Regions from separate parts of the Mesobacillus sp. LC4 genome, predicted to be linked through region 2. Evidence: riboswitches for the same ligand, from Rfam matches in the RefSeq annotation. Region 2 holds a riboswitch; each other region holds the start of a gene.
The links. A riboswitch is a leader RNA that binds a small molecule or an ion and turns the genes downstream of it on or off. The one in region 2 is predicted to bind cyclic di-GMP.
Positions count from the first base shown of each region.

Region 1: linked by a shared signal. The riboswitch ahead of AB5I83_RS20035 (amidase) and the one ahead of AB5I83_RS10680 (LPXTG cell wall anchor domain-containing protein) in region 2 are both predicted to bind cyclic di-GMP.
Region 3: linked by a shared signal. The riboswitch ahead of AB5I83_RS11975 (anti-repressor SinI family protein) and the one ahead of AB5I83_RS10680 (LPXTG cell wall anchor domain-containing protein) in region 2 are both predicted to bind cyclic di-GMP.

Region 1 is NZ_JBGCUB010000008.1:36,337-43,942, reverse strand. Features, by position in the region: gene AB5I83_RS20060 (copper resistance D family protein) at 1-541, shown strand, start outside; gene AB5I83_RS20055 (DsbA family protein) at 584-1,264, shown strand; gene AB5I83_RS20050 (disulfide oxidoreductase) at 1,267-1,680, shown strand; gene AB5I83_RS20045 (hypothetical protein) at 1,860-2,075, opposite strand; gene AB5I83_RS20040 (PspC domain-containing protein) at 2,333-2,599, opposite strand; gene AB5I83_RS20035 (amidase) at 3,094-3,987, opposite strand; cyclic di-GMP riboswitch class I at 4,029-4,126, opposite strand; gene AB5I83_RS20030 (hypothetical protein) at 4,428-4,715, opposite strand; gene AB5I83_RS20025 (hypothetical protein) at 4,833-5,297, opposite strand; gene cspC (cold shock protein CspC) at 5,825-6,025, shown strand; gene AB5I83_RS20015 (class I SAM-dependent methyltransferase) at 6,397-7,038, opposite strand; gene AB5I83_RS20010 (cell division protein FtsK) at 7,171-7,521, opposite strand.
Region 2 is NZ_JBGCUB010000002.1:879,626-887,231, forward strand. Features, by position in the region: gene AB5I83_RS10670 (DUF378 domain-containing protein) at 1-97, opposite strand, end outside; gene AB5I83_RS10675 (iron-containing alcohol dehydrogenase) at 302-1,465, shown strand; cyclic di-GMP riboswitch class I at 1,719-1,809, shown strand; gene AB5I83_RS10680 (LPXTG cell wall anchor domain-containing protein) at 1,954-3,795, shown strand; gene AB5I83_RS10685 (class D sortase) at 3,957-4,571, shown strand; gene AB5I83_RS10690 (glucose-6-phosphate isomerase) at 4,768-6,117, shown strand; gene AB5I83_RS10695 (YugN-like family protein) at 6,437-6,841, shown strand; gene AB5I83_RS10700 (potassium channel family protein) at 6,838-7,606, opposite strand, start outside.
Region 3 is NZ_JBGCUB010000003.1:220,972-228,577, forward strand. Features, by position in the region: gene gnd (phosphogluconate dehydrogenase (NAD(+)-dependent, decarboxylating)) at 1-287, opposite strand, end outside; gene AB5I83_RS11945 (MurR/RpiR family transcriptional regulator) at 434-1,294, opposite strand; gene map (type I methionyl aminopeptidase) at 1,510-2,259, opposite strand; gene AB5I83_RS11955 (type 1 glutamine amidotransferase domain-containing protein) at 2,621-3,139, opposite strand; gene AB5I83_RS11960 (late competence development ComFB family protein) at 3,347-3,622, shown strand; gene treR (trehalose operon repressor) at 3,771-4,496, opposite strand; gene AB5I83_RS11970 (helix-turn-helix domain-containing protein) at 4,791-5,111, shown strand; gene AB5I83_RS11975 (anti-repressor SinI family protein) at 5,212-5,340, opposite strand; cyclic di-GMP riboswitch class I at 5,370-5,455, opposite strand; gene AB5I83_RS11980 (helix-turn-helix domain-containing protein) at 6,099-6,434, shown strand; gene AB5I83_RS11985 (nitrous oxide reductase accessory protein NosL) at 6,690-7,316, shown strand.

The DNA.
Region 1 (7,606 bases), on a different contig from region 2:
TTGCTTTTCCGTAACAATACTATCTGGCTTAATCCTGATGTCGTTCGTCGTGGAATTTAAGGATTACCCAACTTCCTGGAGTATTTCTTATGGACAAGCTCTCTTACTAAAGCATTTGCTCATCCTGCCCTTAATGGCTTATGCCTTTATTAACAGTTTTCTCGTTCGAAAAAAGTTGTTGGCGGACTCAGCGTATAATCCAATCCAATGGACAAGAGCTGAAAGCATCGTGATCCTTTTTATATTTTCTGTCACTGCAGCACTGGGTCAGCAGTCGCCCCCTCATGAGATTGCACTAACTATTCAAACTGAAGGAGCTTCAAGACTTTTTTCAACCATATTCAGAGGGAATATTGATCCTGATTTAGTCGTCCAATTCTCTGTAAACGGGATCAGCTTATCTTTTTTCGCTTTATCCTTTGTTTTCTTGGCGCTCATCATTCTGTCATTCAACAGGAAAGTTCCAATCATCATTTCGTTTTTCATGTGCTTCTTATTTGTAATATCCGGCTACTTATCTCTTGTGCTCAGTCTTCAATAAAACAAAACTATCTTTCCCATATAATTTTGAAGAGGTGTTAATATGAACAGCAATACAAACAAACCATTTAAGATGGCCGTCGTTATAACCATCATTATTTTTGCCTTATTAATTGCTTTAGTGCTAGTGAATAATATGAAATCAGATACTACTAATAATGTTAGTTTTGACAAGCAACCGTCAATTGAAGGACAGCCTGTACTAGGTGACCCAGATGCACCGGTGACGGTTGTAGAGTTCGGGGACTTTAAGTGCCCTGCATGTAAAGCATGGAGTCAAAATTTCTATCCGCAACTGGTAAAGGACTATGTTGAAACAGGAAAAGTTAAGTTTGCTTATATCAATGTTCTTTTTCACGGAGAGGAATCCAAGTTAGGGTCTCTTGCTGCGGAATCTGTCTTCAAACAAAATCCAGAAAGCTATTGGATTTTCAATAAAGAGATGTTTAAGGCTCAACCAGCAGAAAACCATGATGATCTTTGGATTACCAAGGAAAAGATATTAGAAATTGCCTCCGGTATTCCCAACATAGATGTAGAACAATTAGAGGCGGATATCAACGATCAAACTGAAATGGATGAAGTTAATAAAGATTCACAATTAGTAGAGGAGTTTGAAGTAAAGCTTACACCAAGTATTATGGTCAATGGAACGATGGTCGAGGATCCATTTGATTACGAACAAATCAAACTACTCATTGACCAGGCGTTAGAGGATAAATAAGGATGGATATTTTAAGAAAGTACTCTCTTTATCTAGCTTGGCTCGTATCAGTCGTTGCCACCTTAGGCAGCCTATATTTTAGTGAAATACGTGATTTCATTCCTTGTGAGCTTTGCTGGTATCAACGGATTCTGATGTACCCACTAGTTTTAATACTTGGAATAGGAACCTTTCAAAATGATCCATCTGTGAAGCGTTTCGTCTTGCCTATGGCAGTCATCGGTTGGTTTGTTTCATTATTCCACTATCTACAGCAAAAAGTACCTGGTTTTGCAGAGATCAAACCTTGTTCCAGCGGTGTTCCTTGCAGCGCTCAATATATAAACTGGCTAGATTTCATCACCATACCATTTTTAGCATTTACAGCTTTTTCATTAATCATAGTGTTTATGGTACTAATAAAAAAACAAAAATAAGGCAGTAAACCGCTATAAAGCTTTGGGAGATCCCAAAGCTTTATTTATTGATTATTTCTATCGGTGAAAATATAGTTAAGTCAATTCTAGTTCAACAAAACTGCAGCTTAGTCAAATAAAAAAACGCCAATAACGGCAGCCTGAACTTCAACTCTCGCTCTAAGTAGATTAGATGGTTTTTATTGAAGTCCATATCTTAGTATTTGATATCTAATAACCTCGTTGCCAAATGTGAACCATAATAAAAGCAATAACACAATAACGCCCATCATTAAACTAAACCAAGCAAAATATTTATTTTCCTTATTTATTAAAGGGTACAGAACAATTAACAATGAACCAAAAGCAAGGGTGATTACAACCGTAAGTTGTCCTGTTAGTGTTTCAAACACCATAGAATCCCTCCCTTATCAATATAAATATTCCAAAATTTTTTTCTGATTTTTGTTAAACTAATTTTCCTCTTAGTTAAATCGTGAGAGCATTGGAATTCCAATATAACCTATCAAGATTCCAACTATTAGTACCCAGAAGTAACTCCATTTCTTAAAATCTTTCATTTTCCCCTTTCGCCTGACCCTTTTTATAATTTCTTTTTCCACTAACCTGCATCTTCTTTGAAGAATATTTACTATATTCAAAAATTACTTCCCTAAAGGAGACCCATGTAAAAAAAGATTACAAATACTAAAGCAGTAAAAATAAATGCTAACAATGCAGTTTTAATAGTGCTCTTCTTTCTTACACGATCTCCGTAGAATAAATCGTCTTTCTCCATAAGTGCTCCTAAAATCAGATAGAGTATTGGCGATACTGGCACGAATATAAATACCAATCTCACAATAAAGGATGAAATGAAAAGAGCCTCTGCGATTCCTCCACATACACCTAAAAATACATAATCCGAATTTGACCTCATCAGCCTATTTCTTTTCAGTATTTTCACCTCATATAAACGTATTTTACAGTCTGATTTATTTGCAATTTGATTTTATTATTTAAGTTCTACAATAAATAGTCTCATACCTTTAATTTAAGGTCGTGTTATCTTACTCTTGATTTAATAACATGAATACGATTTCTTCTTCAATTAAAATCCTCGATCCAGAAGATTTTCAAAAAAGGCGCATCTTCTTCCTGAACCCATGCATCCGTTTGGATAAAATCTATTGTTTTATTTACATTCACCCTCATAGTTCAAGTTTGACTAACCGCTTCACCAAATGTTACTTATTAAGCGAATGATCATTCTTGGAATAAACATTGATATGTTCCAAACAACTTCACCGACTAGCTGGTGTTTAAGAAATTCTGCAGTTAATACTCAAAATCAGGTTAAAAACCCGCTAACTACCTTTATAAGGCATTTAGCGGGTTTTTCTAAAGGAGTTTTTTTTCACTCTGCCAATGTTCTTAAGGAGCCATTTTCATCCAACTGTGTAAATAATGAATGGCAAAAGTCACATCCGGTTGTGGATACGCACTCTTCACTAAAGAAAGCTGACTATACATATGAGCAGCACCTTCTTCATAAAAACTAACAAGATTGGCTTCTTCTGATTTGCCAGTTTCTACTCCAATCACAATGGGTTTGCCAAGAGAGGAAGCATATTGTACTTCATTTCTCACTAGTTCAATAATTCCGTTTCCTCCAGCAGCCTGATCGCGGTATGCCATAATAGTCGTATAACTTGTTGTCTTAATCGCCCAACTAGCTAAATTACCTTTCCCGTAAGTATTGCTATATGCAATTTCATCAAACCAGAAAGGAATATCGATTCCAAATGTAAGTCCAAGTTGTTCTGAAGTAACAGCAGCATGATTGATAATATTTTGATATGCAAGTACAGTATTCTTGAATTTTGAGTTCCAACCACTATATAGATATGGCTCTATATCTAAATGAATACCAGTAAATCTTTGTGTCTGTGAGGCTGATTTTTGGTAGTTTCCTACCCAATTAAAGAATTCCTTAGAATAAGCAGAACCTTTAGAGGAAACCCATTGCGGCGAGCCATCTAAAGCGTGTATTTCTATGCCTTTTTCAGTTGCTTTTTGAATAAATGATTTATAAGTATCGAAAGGAATGTTTTTATTAATTTGAAGGTATATTTGCTGAACTTGATTATTTCCTGCGAATGAAAGAATCTCTTTTCCTTGCGTAGCAATCGTTGAAGTATTCCAAAGCCATGTTGCCGTGGGAACTCCTGCGTTAGCATGAGCTTTAATAGGTTGAGAAAGGGTTTGAAGAGGACCAAAACCCATAAATAAGATAAGACTTAATAAGAGGTATTTATTGATATTCATATTCTCCGCTCCTTTTTATGGCCAAGACACCATTTTAGGAGTCTGGCAACCTGGCAACCATATGCAAAGGAAATATCTCTTTACACTCAGGCCCATGGCTTTGCGTCCTTGCCTTTCAACAAGTTTGCCTTTATCAGTTTTTTATTTAATTTGAGTATATCCTGTCCTAGTATCAATTGGAATCGAATTTTTTGAACTATTTCAAAAAACAAAGTACAATATTGAGTCTTGTTCACATTATTGAGTAGGATAAAAATAACATGCACTGGATTGCTTGATCACGTTTTGTATGCCACAAGAAAACACGTTATTGTATGCAGTGTTTTTTAAGAGAGCATACAAAAATATTTTCAACTTCAATGTGCATACCTTGTTATTGAATATACACACCGTTTGTTATTCATAAAGGCCTGCACATTATAGAAATAAAGGGAAAAAAGTCATTGTTTCCTGCGTATTCGTTCTAAAAATATTGGGGCTATATTTAGTAAGATAGAAACAATGGTCAAAAACCATAATGCCCTTGCCATACCAGGTACTACATCAGCTAATGCCGCCCAATCTTCTATTTTTAGCCACCGAGATACATAACTGTAATCTGCACAAAGTGTTAATGCTGTAAATGATAACCCCATCGCCATCGCAAGTTTATAATCCTTCCCTGCTGTATACATATAAAGATTGATAAGCGTTGCTACTATTGCAATAACCCCAAATATTACCCACATAACTATACCTCCGTATATTTTTAGCCGTTTGTTGAATAAGGAATTCAACAAAGGTGATCCAATCCTCCTTGGATGATCGCTCACGTTGGCTGAAATATAAACTTTACAAATATACATCTATTCAAGTGGTTTAAGCAGTTCTCCTATTAATTTGTTTGATATGTTTAAAGCTTCTTTTCTATTTGTTGCAGGTCCAGATATTAATAGCCCCCCTTTAGGGTCCCATTCATATGTGGCATTATCCCTTCCAGACTCAAGCAGTTCGTAAACGATAATAGTTAGCTCACTTAAATCCTTATTTATATAAAGAAAGCCGTAGGGGGAATCCCCGAGTGATAAAGAGCCGCCGTTTTCAATAAAAACAACTTCTACTTCCTTCTTATCAATGATAATATTTTTTGGCAACTCTCCTTTTATATCTATGGTTCCTTTAAAACGATCTTGGTTAAAAATTTTTCTATACAATTTACCTTTAATTGTAATTGTAACTTCTTTATTTAATTGATTGCTTTTATTACCAACTCCGTAAACGATTCCGTCAAATGCTTGATTGATTTCTTTGGGTACGGAATACCAAACCACAAAGCTAACTATACCTATTAGAAATATGAAAACTAAAAACAACTTCTTTCGTTTTATTGGAATACAGCCCCCTAATTAGAATAAACTATGAATCTAATAAATCACTGAATCTAAGGGTGGAATAAGTTGCAAATATAACTATTCGCTACCTTCGGATTGATTCCCTTTGATTTCTTTAATAAAATCCTCAACCAGTTTGTTCTATATGATGAAAACATCTGAAGCAAACATAAAATCTTCACAATGGGCTGCGCGGGGACCTATCCACTTGATGTTACAAAGCTTAGGGTTAAGGACTTACATAATAACTTCTTTGTTATTAAAGCAACCTTCATAGTCAGCGAGAATAGACTCTTTCCAAGTTATGGCCGGGATGATTTGCTATATTTTTCGATCCCTGTTATGATGAATAAGAATTATTTTTGTTCGGTGTAAAGGATAGTATAAGTATCAACTTTTCGTCTTGATGATCACTTTGGGCAAGGATAGTAATACGTTGTGCGATAACGCACTAGGAGGCAACAAAAATGGAACAAGGTACAGTTAAATGGTTTAATGCAGAAAAAGGCTTCGGATTCATCGAGCGCGAAGGTGGAGACGACGTATTCGTACACTTCTCAGCTATCCAAAGTGAAGGTTTCAAATCTTTAGACGAAGGTCAAAAAGTTACATTTGACGTTGAGCAAGGTGCTCGTGGAGCTCAAGCTGCTAACGTTCAAAAAGCTTAATCTTAAATCGTTTCTACAAACAGGCTCTTTTTAGGGCCTGTTTTTTATTTTTCCAAATATATTTCCAATAAAAAACCCCGCTCAAGATCTGAGCAGGGAGATGGAACCGGTAATGTAAAAAGATTTAAAGATAAAAGGTTTGTTTCTAGTATAACATACTGGTTTAACGATAGGCTGATTTTATAAAATTTATTTGCTGCGTAATAGCTAATACTGTTTCATTAGAAATAACATGAACAGATGGCCAAAGGAAGAATCTCTGTGTACCTTATTTAGGTCCTTTTAAACTCCCTGCCTTATATTTGAACAAACTCATCTAAAGGAAAAATTATGCCTTCGTCCCCCTACCATCGCTATATAGGAACAGAACATTACGAAAGTTTCATTGAATCCTTGCTTCCTGTAACAGCAACAGTATGATACCCTCTTGAATCTGGACCTCTGATAAAAGATACGTCACTAAATCCTGCATTCTTCATAGACGGTATTAGTTTATTTTCAGTAATACTTCTTATTCCTTCCCAGGTCTCCTCTTCTTTACCGTCAGAAAAAGCAAGGATTATATTTCCTTTTGGTTTTAGTATCCTATATATTTCTGATAATGTCGCAGTTATATCAGTCCAAAAATAAATTGTTTGGATACTGAGGACTGTATTAAAATTTTCATTTTGAAAGGGCAAGTTTTTGAAATCTGCTTGTACTAGTTTTACTTTTTTTTCGTTTATTGCCTTTTTATTTCTCCTTCTTGCTGATCGAATGATTGTTGGAGAGATGTCCAAGCCAACTATTTCTTCAGCTAAATCCTTTTCAAAAATTAATTTAATTGCATAACCTGCCCCACATCCTAACTCTAAAATCCTGTCCCCTTGTTTAATATTCATTAGCTCTAATGACCAATTTGTTTCAGTCTTGTGCTGTCTCACCATTTTTTCACCAATATATGTACCAATCATTCCTTTTGGCGTTTGATATTGACTATCAATGAACTCTCTAGTAGCTTTAAGGAAACCCATAGATAACTCCCCTTGAAATGTTCTAATACCCTATAATCTAACAAAATTAGGATTAGCTCTTTTTTATCAACTAGCTTGATGCAACAGTAATCCTTCCGTGATTTTTGCAAAAAATACTTTAACGCACATTGTTCAGAATATTAGCTCATGGACTACGCCAACTAAATTCATAAATAAGCCTATTAAGGCCAAACAAAAACCGATCACAAATGTCCAGGGATTATCTTCTTTTTCTCTATCAAAAGTTCCAAAGGTTAAGACACAAAAGATGATTGTTATAATTGGAAAAGCAATATAAATTGGTCCGAAGGCAAAAGATACACCACCTATAAACATAGCTATGATGCCAAAAGGGTTTTGTCCTTTAATACTATTAATATATTCCCTATCAGCTTCTGAAATCTCCTCATGATCCGCATAATATAATTTCTCTTTAAGTTTTGTGAATCCAAAGGAATCACTTACCTTTTTTAAGAATTTCATAAATCCCCCTATACACTTGAAGCATTGGTTCTTCAATTCTTGGCGATTAACTTATTCATAAATTGGAATACCAAATCTTTAAGCG
Region 2 (7,606 bases):
TAGCTGCAACAAGGTCAAATTGGAAGAATCCTACTAAGCCCCAGTTGATGGCCCCGATAATGGTAAGTACTAGTGCTGCACGTTGAATACCGCTCATGGATGTTTCCTCCCTTAAAATTAAATTTGTTCTTTTATAGATTGTTTCAGCACGAAATGAATTATTCATTCGTCATCTATTTATTACCTACCCTCGAGAAAAAGTTTGTAACATTTCGCAGCATATTGGAGCACATTAAGAAGTGTATTTTTTGCAATGCTTTTAGAAAAAGAACATAATTATCCCTAGAGGAAGGTGATTTAAATGGATAACTTTACTTTTTACAATCCAACGAAACTGATATTTGGCAAAGGCCAGCTCGAGGAATTGAAAAACGAAGTTCCTCAATACAGTAAAAAAGTCCTGCTGGTTTATGGCGGTGGCAGCATCAAACGCAATGGTCTTTATGATTCTGTCATGGACACCCTAAAAGAGGTTGGGGCAGAAGTACACGAACTTTCAGGTGTGGAACCAAACCCTCGTCTGTCGACTGTGCATAAAGGCGTGAAAATTTGCAAAGATGAAGGAATCGAATTTTTGCTTGCAGTAGGCGGCGGCAGTGTCATTGACTGCACAAAAGCAATCGCTGCAGGTGCAAAATATGATGGAGATGCGTGGGATCTTGTCACAAAGAAGGCTTTTGCAGCAGAAGCTCTTCCTTTTGGCACAGTACTAACTTTGGCAGCCACTGGCTCTGAAATGAATGCAGGTTCTGTTATCACCAACTGGGAAACGAATGAAAAGTATGGCTGGGGAAGCCCGGTCACATTCCCGAAATTCTCGATCCTTGATCCCGTGAACACTTACACCGTTCCGAAAGATCAGACGATTTATGGAATTGTGGACATGATGTCACATGTATTCGAACACTATTTCCACTTGACCGAAAACACTGAGTTCCAGGACCGCATGTGTGAATCCTTGCTTTTAACAGTGATGGAAACAGCTCCAAAGCTGCTTGCAGATTTGGAAAACTATGAATACCGCGCAACGATCCTTTACTCAGGAACGATGGCATTGAATGGAATCCTAAATATGGGATACCGAGGAGATTGGGCGACGCATAATATCGAACACGCTGTATCAGCCGTTTATGATATCCCTCACGGAGGCGGTCTGGCGATTCTGTTCCCGAACTGGATGAAGCATAACCTTAAGATAAAACCGGAACGTTTCAAGAAAATGGCTGTCAGGGTCTTCGGCGTGAATCCAGAAGGCAAGACCGACGAAGAAGCAGGATTAGAAGGAATCGAAAAGCTGCGTGAATTCTGGAACAGCATTGGCGCACCGTCACGCCTTGCTGACTATGACATTGATGACAGCAAGCTTGAAGTAATGGCTGACAAAGCTATGGTCAATGGGGAATTCGGCAACTTTGCAAAATTGAATAAAGACGATGTAATGGAAATCTATCGTATGTCGTTATAAATTACTGAAGGACTCAGGGGCATAACTCTGGGTCCTTTGTCTTTTTATTAGGTCAAAAATCTTAGTGAAAGCTCTTTGGAATAAGTGTGAAATACTAAATATATCCCTCTTCAAGGTGAATTAATGAAAATGGAGAAAAATTTACCAATTAAATTAATAGGACTATATGTTTAAGTCGCTGGGTAACTGTGGTAAGTCTTAGAATGTAAGACAAGGAAGCCGAGGAATATTTTACATAAGTAAAAAGCACCAATCATGCTAATAGCAAACCTGCTGAAAAGCTGGGACGCAAAGCCAGGAGTCTAAGGTTGCAAAAGTGCAGCTATGATCGTCCAGCCGCCATGGAAAAGTAAATTCCCGGCGGCTTTTTTTGTCTAATTATAATGGTGAATTTTATCGGGAAGGAGGCTAAATGTCGCAAATAATATCTGAATATTCAGCCTTTTATTACGCAAATTTTTAATAACACTAGAAAAGGGGACGAGAACATGAAAAAGACTCTTATGAAAAAATTATCAGCAGTCTCGATTGCATTCCTAATGTTATTTTCACTGACAATACCGGCACTAGCAAATGAGAATGGAGATGCGGCGTCGGATACTGAAAGAAACACAAAAGTTGAAATCGAAGCCAAAGAATCAACTCAACAACAAAACGATCAGTCAAATGAAGAAGAAACCGATGAGTCAACTCAAGAAGAAAATGATGAATCAACTCAAGAAGAAAATGATGAATCAACTCAAGAAGAAAATGATGAATCAACTCAAGAAGAAACCGATGAATCAGCTCAAGAAGAAAACGATGAGTCAACTCAAGAAGAAAACGGTCAAACAACAAAAGAAGAAAAAGATGAATCAACTCAAGAAGAAAAAAATGATCCATCTCAAGAAGAAGACGATGAGTCAACTCAAGACGAAAATGATGAATCTACACAAGACGAAAACGATGAATCTACACAAGAAGAAAATGGTGATTCAAACAAGGAAGAAAAGGATTCTGAAAAAGGTACTAAATCAAATGCCAATAAAAGTACAGAGATACATCTGCATTTGAAAAACTGCACAGAAGATGTGGTAAAAGTAGAGGTCATGTTAAAGGGAAGTTGGGAAGATATGTCGAACCCGGGTAACTCGCCACTGTATAAACTGAAAGATGGTGGTGAGTTTGTAAAGAATGATATTACTGCTTTCAGGCTAACTTTTGAGTCAGGAACTAAACAAGAATATTCCATGGATGAGGTTAGGGAAGGAAAAGAAGCGGAAGGAACCATTAACTATTGGCTTGAAGGCTGCTCTATAGAAGATGACAATTCTGAAGAACCTGGCGATGGTACGGAGGAACCGGGTGATGGTGAAGAGGACCCAGGAGATGGGACAGAAAACCCTGGCGATGGAACGGAGGAACCAGGTGATGGCAACGGCGATGATAATGGTGAAGAGAATGGCAATAAAAGCACGGAAATCCATCTTCATCTAAAAAACTGCGTTGCTCCAGTTGAGAATGTCTTTGTTAAATTAAATGGTGAATGGGAAGTCATGTCGAATCCGGGTAACTCACCACTATATAAACTCAAAGATGATGGGGAATTTGCAAAGGATGATATCACGGAATTTAAGGTTGTATTTGAATCAGGTGCTGAAAGATTCTATGACGTCGAAGACATTAGAGTAGGAGTAGAAGCGGAGGGATCCATTAATTATTGGATAGAGGACTGCGCATTACCTGAGGATGATAACACAGAAGAACCAGGGGATGGAACGGGAGATGACGACGAAGATTCCGATCAAGATGGAGAATCACCGGATGTTATTGAAATAGTCAAAGAACTGTATATCACTTTTAATCTGGATATTGAAACAGTTGTCAACTTGACTTTGTTAATTGATGGCGGCGAGAAGCTTGAGCTTATCAAGATTAACAACCTCTGGAAACTAATTTTGGCCAACAGTCTAGATGTTACAGATATTAAGGGAATAGAGTTTGAGTTTGAAGATGGAACGACTAAATTCATTGCGCTAAGCATGCTCTCTTTTGAATTAGAAGACCAGGTTATTCATTTGGAAATTGATGAAGCGGTCCTCGGTACTGATAATGAAGCAGATGTTGACGACGAAACCGAAGTTGACAATGAGACTGATGTTGATGAGGATGATGGAGCTGGGAAAACGGAAAATAATGATAACAATTCTTCAGGGGATGTTAAGCAAGACTGGTACGGAAACGTACTTCCAAAAACAGGTGAAAGCAGCAAAATGATGTTCTATATTGTAGGTTTCCTTCTAATGGCAGCTGGTACAGGAATAAGAATGAGAAAGCCAATCAGGAACTAAGGATAGGGGGGAAGAGATTCCCCTCTTTATTTTGACTAAAAATAAAAAATGGAGTGTGCAAAATGAAAAAGGTACTTTCATTAATTCTTATACTATCTGGGGGGGGGCTGTTTTTATATCCCTCCCTATCAAATTTATATACTGACTATCAACAGGAGAAATTGATTAGCGAGTGGGAAGCAAGTACATTTGAAACAGAAGCAGCTACCGTCGCTATGAACGAAGAGGCGGCTAAAGAAAGCCTGGATGAACTAAATGAAGTTTTTGAAGTAAAAGAGGAGAATCGCGCAGGTCAAGCCGAAGAAAAAGGGGATCACCAGGCGGTTAATGATTTATCCAACACAAATGACTCATCAAAGGAAAACTCAAAGCCCAACAATACCGGTATGCTTGGTGTAATCGAAATAGATAAAATCGATTTGCGTTTACCGATTCTTTACGGTGGATCGGAACGGAACCTTGATGTAGCTTCAGGTTTGCTAAATGGTACTTCACTGCCAGGGACCCCTGGAAACAGTGCAATTGCTGCCCATCGCAGCCGTTCATATGGCAGGATGTTCAACCGCCTGGACGAGATCAGTTCTGGTGATGTCGTGACTGTTAAGTCCCAAAATCGAACTTATCAATACAAAGTTTATGAAACTCAAGTAGTTAAACCTCAGGATGTTTCTGTGCTAAACGGCAGTAAAGATGAAAACACCTTGACTCTCATTACCTGCACTCCAATCGATACCGCGACGCACAGGCTGATTGTTAAGGCGAAGCAACTTCCGTAATCGTCGTTAGGCGTTTAATTTTTCTATCTCTGGATAAAAAGTCAAAAGTAGGCTGCCCGGTTATGTCGAAAAATACATTTTTTAAAGTTTACTTAAAATTTCACAATTGGGCACGCTTACATCTGAGAGTGTTTCTTGATTATTGGGATTCATTTCGATAAAGTGATAGAGAATATAAAATAATGGAGGATCAGACATGACACATGTTCGTTTTGATTACTCAAAGGCGCTTAGCTTTTTTGGAGAACACGAAGTTACATACTTAAGGGATTTTGTAAAAGTAGCCCATCATTCATTGCATGAACAGACTGGTGCAGGCAGCGACTTTTTAGGCTGGATCGATCTGCCTGTAGACTATGATAAAGAAGAATTTGCACGCATCCAGAAATCAGCGGCAAAGATTAAGGGTGATTCTGATGTCCTGCTCGTAGTAGGAATTGGCGGCTCTTATCTCGGAGCACGTGCTGCGCTAGAGTTTTTACAGCACAGCTTCTATAACGCTCTTCCAAAAGAAAAGCGCAAGACACCTCAGGTCATTTTTATCGGTAACAACATCAGCTCAACTTATATGACAGATGTGATGGACCTGTTGGAAGGCAAAGATTTCTCCATCAATGTCATCTCGAAATCTGGAACAACGACTGAACCTGCGATCGCATTCCGTATTTTCCGCAAGATGCTCGAAGAAAAATATGGAGTCGAAGAGGCACGCAAGCGCATTTATGCGACAACGGATAAAGCACGCGGAGCATTGAAAACTCTTGCTGATGAGGAAGGCTACGAATCATTTGTGATTCCTGATGATGTCGGCGGACGCTATTCTGTTTTGACGGCAGTAGGCTTGCTGCCGATCGCTGTCAGTGGATCAGATATTGAAGCGATGATGAAAGGCGCGGCTCAGGCGAGGGAAGACTTCGGCAAATCAGAGCTTGAAGAGAATCCTGCCTACCAATACGCTGCAGTCCGCAACGCGCTATACAATAAAGGCAAGACGATCGAAATGCTGATCAACTATGAGCCATCGCTTCAGTACTTCTCTGAATGGTGGAAGCAGCTGTTCGGCGAAAGTGAAGGGAAAGACCAGAAGGGGATCTATCCATCTTCAGCGAACTTCTCTACAGACCTTCACTCACTGGGACAATATGTCCAGGAAGGCCGACGTGACTTGTTCGAGACCATCATCAAGGTGGAAAAGCCTCGCCATGAATTGACAATTGAAGAAGCGGCAAGCGATCTTGATGGCTTGAACTACCTTGCTGGCAAGAGCGTTGATTTCGTCAACAACAAAGCATTCGAGGGAACAATGCTTGCCCATACTGACGGTGGCGTACCTAACTTGGTACTGACGATTCCGCAGCTTGACGAGTACACATTCGGCTACCTTGTGTATTTCTTCGAAAAGGCTTGTGCAATGAGCGGCTACCTGCTTGGCGTAAATCCATTCGACCAGCCAGGCGTTGAAGCATACAAAGTGAACATGTTCGCTTTGCTTGGAAAACCAGGCTTCGAAGAAAAGAAAGCAGAATTGGAAAAGCGACTTAAATAAAGTGGAAAAAGGAGTACCCTGTGGGTGCTCCTTTTTTATGACGTGGAATATCGAAAAAAATTGGAAAAAATCGAGTGGAATTTCCAGTTCGCCAATAAATTTGGATTTTCTCCAAAAAAGCTGTGAACTTCGCCAATAAAAATAAAATATCGCCAATAAAGCTGTAGAAATCGCCAATAAAAATTATTTTTTCGCCAATAACCTTGAAAAGACCCTCGATCATCAGCTAAAATCCGGCCAATCGAAGCGGTCAACGCTCATTAAATAATCGCTTTTGGTTAAAACTAAGCAAAAACACGTGGAAAGGCGGAAACGACCAATGATTGAGATACAATCTGAGCTTGAGGGCAAACATTTTGATCTTTTTAAACTGGAGCAGATGCTGAAACCGTTGGGATATTCAATCGGAGGAAACTGGGATTACGACCATGGGGCGTTTGATTATAAAATAGATGACGAAGTTGGGTACCAATTTTTGAGGCTTCCATTCAAGGCCATCGATGGGCAGCTTGATTCGAAGGGCTGTACTGTTCAATTTGAGCGGCCTTTCCTGCTTTCCCACAAATATCAGCGTGGAATCGATGACCATGCGGAGATTGGGAATGCCAGCGCATCCTTCAACCAGTTCCAGGAACCGGTCGATAAGGATGCGAGCTTTCCGGAAAAGTACATTGAAGTAGGCCGTTCGCTTGTCCGCGAAGTAGAATCTGCTTTGTTGCATTAATCGTCATTTAAAATGGCGAGCAGCTGATCATCGTATTTAATTTTGATATTGTTCTTGGGGTTGACGATTACGTCATCCCCTCTTTTACGTCCAATCAATATAACATTTCGCTCTTTCAGCAAAAAACGGCTAGCATCCTGAAAATTCTTGTCAATCAGAGAAGCTTCAGCCTCAATATAAGCCAAGCGTTTTCCGTTCAATTCCCCAAGCATATCCAATAAAGGATTCACAACCTCCTCAGAAGCGATGCTGTTTAACAAGACGGCACTGGTCAAGGCATTGGCAGGAATCAGTTCATCAGCTCCGGCTCTTCTCGCATTATTGACTTGTTCGCCTGTTTGAATTTCAGCGATACAGCGGATATCCGGGTTTAATCCTTTAATCGCAAGCAGCGTGAGGATCGTATTCATATCTGCCTGCAGCTCATCCAGGTTCTGGTCTGAAGTTATAATCACTTTGCTGGCCGTAGTAATGCCTGCATCAAGTAAGGTTTGATCCTTGTTTGCACGGCCCCTGATAAAATGTACATTGTCATCCTTAATGGGATTTGTCCCGAGTGTATCATCAACTAATATGATGATTTCATCCGCCTGTATGAGAGATCGAATGACAGAGCGAGACCTTTCATTCCAACCGATGATGATAATATGGCGACTTCCCCTATAGCCTACCTTTCCCTCTGCATATGCATTTTGTTTGGTAACCGTCGCAGCTGATAGATGGATGAAATAGGATGATAAAAATCCTGTGCCAATCAGCAGGAGC
Region 3 (7,606 bases), on a different contig from region 2:
GAGTTTCCGCCATCAATCAGGATGTCGCCTTCTTCCAAGTATGGTGTGAACTTCTCGATCACCTGGTCGATCAATTCTCCGGCAGGAATCATCAGCCAAACCACGCGCGGCTTTGGCAGCATGTCCGCCATTGCCTGATAATCAGCTGCAATCTCGGCACCCTCTGTCTTGATTTTCTGCATTGCTTCTTCATTAATATCGTTCGCCACAACTTCATGGCCGTTTTCCATAAGATTCAATACCAAGTTATAGCCCATTTTACCAAGGCCAACCATTCCTAGTTTCACTTCGATGCACTCCTTTTAGTTAGCATCTTTTCGGAGGTTTCCAAAACCTAATAGAAACACTTTTACGAAAAGAGCTTTGTTATAACATGATAGTATCAAATATTTTTTCATATGTATATCCATTAGATGAAAATATTTTTCACAAACTAAAATCTTTTAATCGAAATGGCTTCTCTTATCTTCTGCAGATTCCCTAGCGTTTGTTCCTGTCTCGTTACAGATACCGCAACATGAATTACGTCAATTAGACTAAGCTGGACCAGCCTTGAAGCTAAGGCTTCGGACCTGAATAGCGTTTCACGTGATGTGGTATAGAGAACGAAATCCGCTTCTTTCGACAGCGGTGATTTGTAATGTCCGGTAATCGCGATGGTCGCTGCCCCATTAGCTTTTGCAATTTTCAACGCTTCTATGACATCTTTATTACTGCCGCTATGCGAAATACCGATTGCTGCCTGCCCGGGACCGAGCAGCGCTGCTGAAATGATTTGCTGATGACCGTCACTATGGGCATTGCAATGAATGCCTGTCCGCAGGAATTTATGGTAAGCATCAAGCGCAATCGCCGATGATCCGCCCGAACCGTAAAAATCGATCCTTGTAGCCTTTCCCAGAACATCGATAATGTTTTCAAGCACTTTGGCATCCAATAGATTCAGCGTTTCCTTCATCGCTTCAATATGTCCGGCGAACACTTTTTGCGCAAGGGTTACGACTTCATCTTCTTCCTTTATTTCTTCATGGATATTCTTGATCGGTTCCACAAGCTCACTCGCCAGGGCGATTTTGAAAGCTTGATATCCTCTGAATCCAAGCCTTTTGCAAAAGCGGAAAATCGTCGCTTCGGCAACAGAAGCATGCTCCGCAAACTCGGTGATCGAAAGATGGATGATTTCCTGCGTGTTTTTCAATATGTAATCTGCGACCGCCTTCTCCTTGGAGGAAAGCGATGAGTAGATAGCGTTAATTTTCACGACCACATTTTGTCCATTTAGTTCACTGGCCATATTTCCTCCCCCTTTTCTGACGACTTTATCTTACCAATAAAATTTCATCTTTATTTGCAGAAGATGAAAATTTTTTTCACCTTGCATAAAAAAGTCGGGCCAAACTTTGGTTCAGCCCGATGCTTATTCTGTCCTGACAGAATCGTAACTAACTATGATTCGATACGAAGCATTTTTATTAATACAACCAACCTTTTATTCATCCGATGCAGTTATTAATCCTGTTCTGTTAAAATGACGGGACCATCCTTTGTGATCGCAATCGTGTGCTCATACTGGGCAGACAGTTTGCCGTCGACCGTTCTTGCAGTCCAGCCATTGTCATCCATCTTCGTTTTCCACTCTCCGATATTGACCATTGGTTCAATCGTGAACACCATGCCCTCCTTGAGCCGCGGCCCTTTTCCAGGCAGCCCATAGTGCGGAATATCCGGCTTTTCATGGATTACAGAACCGATTCCATGTCCGATGAATTCACGTACAACCGAAAATCCCTCGCCTTCCACATAGGACTGGATCGCATGGCCGATATCCCCAACACGGTTGCCCGGCACTGACGCGGCAATGCCACGATATAATGCCTCTTTTGTCACTTCCATAAGCTTTTGCGACTGCTCGCTGATATCGCCGACTGCATAGCTCCAGGCGGAATCGGCAAGAGCCCCGTTCAGGTTGACGACCATGTCGATCGTCACAATGTCGCCATCCTTGAGAGCCTCTTTTCGGGGAAAACCGTGGCAAACCTCATCATTGATGCTTGCGCACGTTGCATATTGATAGTTCCGGTAGCCTTTTTGCTGCGGAGTCGCCCCATTCTTTTTCAAATACGCCTCCACAAACTCATCAATTTCCCAGGTCGTAACCCCAGGCTTAATCATTTTGCGCAGCTCTTTATGAACAGAAGCAAGCAATTTTCCAGCTTCCTTCATATTTTCAATCTCTCGTGCCGACTTTAAAACAATCATTCCTTCATCTCCCTGATTCATTTCATCCTCTATATTATCTTATACGTAAAATTTCTCAAAATGAACCAGTTCATCACAAGGTAAAAGAAAAACAGCCATTTTCATTCGATTATTTTATGGGTAATAGATTCTTAATCAAATCTCCGAAAAGATTTTTCAGCTAGTATTTGATTTTATAGCGAGTTTTTCTTTTATATAGCGAGTTTTTCATTTATATAGCGAGTTTCTTGTTTATATAGCGACTTTTCCATTTTTATAGCGAGTTTCTCGATTTTATAGCGAATTGGAGATTCCACTCGTTTTTTCCCAGTTTGCACACACAGTAAAAAACCCTTCTGCCTCAGCAAAAGGGTTCTTACTTTTATTTTTCCAGCACTTTAAGTGATTCGCGGTTGAACGCCGGAATATCTTTCGGTTCTCTGCTTGTGACAAGCTGGTTGCAGCAGACGACGACTTCCTTGTCCATGTATTTCGCTCCGGCATATTCCATGTCGACGCGGATGGATTTGTATCCGGTTGCGCTTCGGCCTTCGAGCGTCTTGGCTGTCAACAATAGTTGTGGACCATGGCAAATCGCGAATACCGGTTTCTTCTCATCCATGAAGTACTTGGCGAATTGCACGAATCGATCATCCCCGCGCAGCTGGTCAGGTGAGAACCCACCAGGGATGAATAGTGCATCGAAATCTTCCGGCTTGACGTTGTCGATGCTTTCGTCAATCTTGACCTCTGCTTTGCCTTGCTTGCCTTTTACTGTCTTGCCTTTTTCTTTTTCGATTGTCATAACTTCATGCCCAGCTTCTGTAAAAGCGCGTGAAGGCTCTAGATATTCCACATCTTCAAATAGATCGGTTATTAAACAGGCAATTTTTTTACCCATAGAATCAACATCTCCTTTTGTGTGTAAAATTCTACCCCTAATTAAAATTCCCTGTCTGCTCCTGATGAAACATCTTGTTGACACTTCCATATTTTTGTATAAACACATGTAATTAGACCCATCTTATAACGATGATAAAAAAAACATTTTATATTTCCGTCATTCAACTATAATTTAACTTAGGACATCAATAGGGAGAGAGGCATCATGAATTTTAGTTATGTCAACGTAATGGAAGAGGTCGTTTCGACTCTTGTCAATGTGCTGATGCTGAGCCCGGATTACCAGACTTTCTGCAGTTGCCAGAAATGCCGGAACGACATCATCGCCATCAGCCTGAACACTCTTCCAAGTCACTATGTCACGACAGAAGACGGCCGAAAGATGGTCTATGAGCAGCTTAATACCCAAGAGAACAGATCCTGGATCAATAAAAGGATCATCAGTGCCATCCATCTCGTCGGGAAGTATCCGAAGCATTAAACCGGAAGAGCATAGAGTCTTCCTGGAACTGGAGTATTTCATCAGAAAAACGAGGCGTCTTTTGATGAGCAACGGGCGGAAATTAAATAAATAAAAGCTGCCATGATATTGCCTGGTTCATCCGGCATCCATAATGGCAGCTTCTTTTTTATATAGACTGTGTATCCATACGTCTTGCAAAGTCCACGAATCGGAACTTGTCAGGGCGGTGCCTGGACTCAGTATATTGGAATAGGGTGGCATCATCAAAATGAATATAATTTTTCACGATGACGATTGCATGGAACCCTTCCATGTCAAGTAGCTCTCGGTCCTCTGCGCTTGGTTCCTCCACTGTGAATTCTTTCTTCGCAAAACTGATTTTCTTCTCAAGCTGCCCTTCAATATACTCGAATATCGAGTTCTCGCATTTCTGGCGGGACAGTCCTAGCACATGCCTTTCTACCAGATAATCCTTATCGAGGATCACTCGTTCTTCATCAATATGCCGGACTCTTTTTACCTTCCAGACCTTTTCATCATTACCAACATTCAATTCCCTGGCGATTTCCTGGCCGGCCAGCTCGAGAGTGAAATCCTCCACTGTCGTTTTCGCCTTTCCACCCATATTCTCTGCCAGTTCTTTAAAACTAATCAATCCGGTGATCGGAAACTGATGCCGTTTCAAATCGAGGACAAGTGAACCTTTGCCGCGGATTTTTTGGATGAAGCCATTTTGGGCAAGCAGATTCAGTGCTTTGCGGATGGTTTCCCTCGAGGTTTGATACATATCCGCAAATTCATTTTCAGATGGCAAAATCGTTTTTGCTGGATAATTTCCTTCCTGGATCTGTTTCGCAATTTCTTCATAGATTAATAAATATTTTTTTTGCATAATACATCACCGTACCTTGTCTGATTGCTACCATTTTACCTTTTTTAAGTCCGTTTGAATACAATAGACAATCGTGTTTGTCTTTTTCAAAAAAACTTCATAAAATCATCTACAACTTCAAATACAATCGCCGATATAAAAGCTGCGAGTTTTTTCCCAATAAGTTTTTTTCTAAAAGTGAACCAAAAAATCTTGGTGTTGGTTATAATTGTTCTATAAGGTGTTCTTAATATGGAACTATTTTATCAGATTTGTTATGATATAACTATAAATTGATAAGGTGTGTGGATAACAGTGATTGGTGAACGCGTCAAAAAACTTCGACAAGAGAAACGAATGTCCTTATCCGAATTGGCAGAACAAGCTGGCGTGGCAAAATCATATTTGAGCTCACTCGAGCGAAATCTTCAGACAAATCCTTCAATACAATTCTTAGAAAAGATCGCTGGAGTACTGAATGTGCCAGTGGACCATCTCATTCATGAACAACCCGATAAAGAAAACATGGATTCAGATTGGGTCAATCTTGTAAAAGAAGCAATGGATTCGGGGATCACAAAGGATCAATTCAAGGAATTTCTTGAATTCAATAAATGGCGACTTCATAATAAATGATATCCAGGACAGCTTAGATGGCTGTCCTTTTTTGTGCAAAATAAAAAGCACCTCCATAAGAGCTGCCCGATTGCACTTCTAATCTCTATGTATAAATTCCTCAGCTATTTTTCGTCTGCGTTAAAAACTCCCTGATTTCTTCTTTGTTAATTCCCATTTCTAATGCTTCCATTATAAGCTGCATCCATTCTGTATCCAGTTCTTCGAAAACTACCTGCTCTTTAATCAAGTTCTTCCCCCCAAAATACAGTTAGTATTCCAGGCAGCCCGGCCATCATAGTACATTGCACCTTAGATCCGTGACTTTGCGTCCTAGTTTTTCAACAAGTTTGCCTTTTTCTGTACCTTTTTACTCACTTTTAAGTCCCAATGTCATTGTACCGTGTTCTATATATTTAACATGTAAGTATTTGTCGCCTGCAATAGAAGGTTTTTTTCTTTTTTCTTCCAAATGATTACAAAATCATAGCAAGAAAGAGTATTTTTCTGAAAATTACAATGATTTAGATAAGATTTTTTGTCAAATAATATCTCTAATTGTTGAACTCTTTTTAATTTTTTACCCCCATAAACTCAAGGGTTGGCCATTTTTTTGTACTTTTGCTTTTTCCAGTCCGACATAATGGCCACTTTTTCAAGACTGATGGCATTAAAAAATGGATATCTCGTTAAATCATTCCCGCAAATCGGGCAGATCCATTCTCCTGCCTCACTGCTGCTAAACGAAGGACGATTGCAACGATCACAATTCTTTCTGTACACGACATCCTGCCTCCTTTTTAAGTGGCTTACTACCTCATTCCACTGAAGTATAGTTCATTTGTACCAATCTTGAAAAAGTCTAAAATATGGCGAATTTTCTTAAAAAAGAACAAAAATCGTTCTTTTTTAAGAAAATACTCTGTTTATCTCAGTTTCTTGTATTTTTAAAAGAACTAATTTGTTCGTTATAATGAATTAATAGATGAATTTAAAGGAGATTGCCATATGACGGTTGGCGAAAAAATTAAAAACTTAAGGCTGAAGAAGAAGTATTCAATTAGTGAGCTCTCTGAAAAAGCGAATGTATCCAAATCCTATCTCAGTTACATTGAAAGGGGAATACAGGGTAATCCCTCACTTCAGGTGCTTTCCCGGCTCGCAGACAATCTAGATACAAGTGTTGAGTATTTGATGGGACAACAAAATACGAAAGCTTTCCTGAAGCCTGTTGATGAGGAATGGGCTGGACTCGTTGATGAAGCCATAAAAAATGGAATAAGCAAAGAGGACTTTGCTTATTATGTGGATTTCATGAAGTTTCAAAGCAGGAATAAACAGTAAGCTTATATACTAAAATACAAATTAAAATCGCTCTTTAGACCAAATATTTCACGATATTACCGCTTATCTTTTTTTGAGCCGACAAAATACATAGTCACTCCCCCATGCACTGTGACCTGGCATATTTACGGTGCCAGAAATCTGTCACAAAATATTCATAAAAACAATGTACTTCTCACGTTTTCCCCATTGATTTTTCGCATTTTAATCACAACTCCTTGATAGGATTAAATTCGATCAAAGGAGGAGAATGGAATGAAGAAACTATTTGCTGTCATGATAGCATTCTTATTAATGATCATTGTTTCTGCTTGCGGAGATGAAGCGGCTGAAAACGAACAGAAAGATGAACAGGAGACTGCGGCAACAGAAGTTAAGCACGAGGAGAATGATCACGATCATGGTGATGGCCCTCATGAGCCTGGTGCCGAAGATGTTTGTGCCTTCTGCAATATGAAAGTATACGATGAAGCTGACCCAATGGGTGTATTTACAGCCCAGGCTAAAACGAAAGACGGCGAGTATGTATTCTTTGACGACTCCGGATGTCTGTTGAATATCGCACGGCGTGATGATGTGGAATTCGAGGAAAAGTGGGTGCGTGATTACATTACATCTGAATGGATTGACGCCGACTCCGCTACTCCAGTAAAAGCAGATCTTAAAACACCTATGAAATACGGCTACGCATTCTTCAAGGACTCAGAAAGTGCCGAAAAATTCATTTCAGAAAACAACGGCAAGAACCCTGCTACCGCAACATGGGAGCAAATCGACCAAATCGCAAAAGAACGCTATATGAAAAAAATGAAGATGAACAACGATAGCATGGATAAGGATAGTAATATGGATGGCGACAGTGAAGAGGAAAGTGGCCATTAAGTTGTGAAATTATACTTAATAATAGGCTCTGTTAATGCAAAATGTTGTTTACAACCCTGTTGATTGCAGTGGAATGCGCGTAGACTCCTCCGAAAATGCTAACGCATATTCATCGTGCGTGGGCAGGTTCGAGGAAGTAACTCAATTTCCTGCGGGCTTAGCTGGTCAGATGAGACCCCGCAGGAGCAAAGCGACGAGGAGGCTCAGCGCCAGTCCCGCGGAAAGCGAAGCGCCTGGAACGAAAATCAACAGTCTAGTTAAACAGAGCCTAATAATAAAATCCCGGTGCA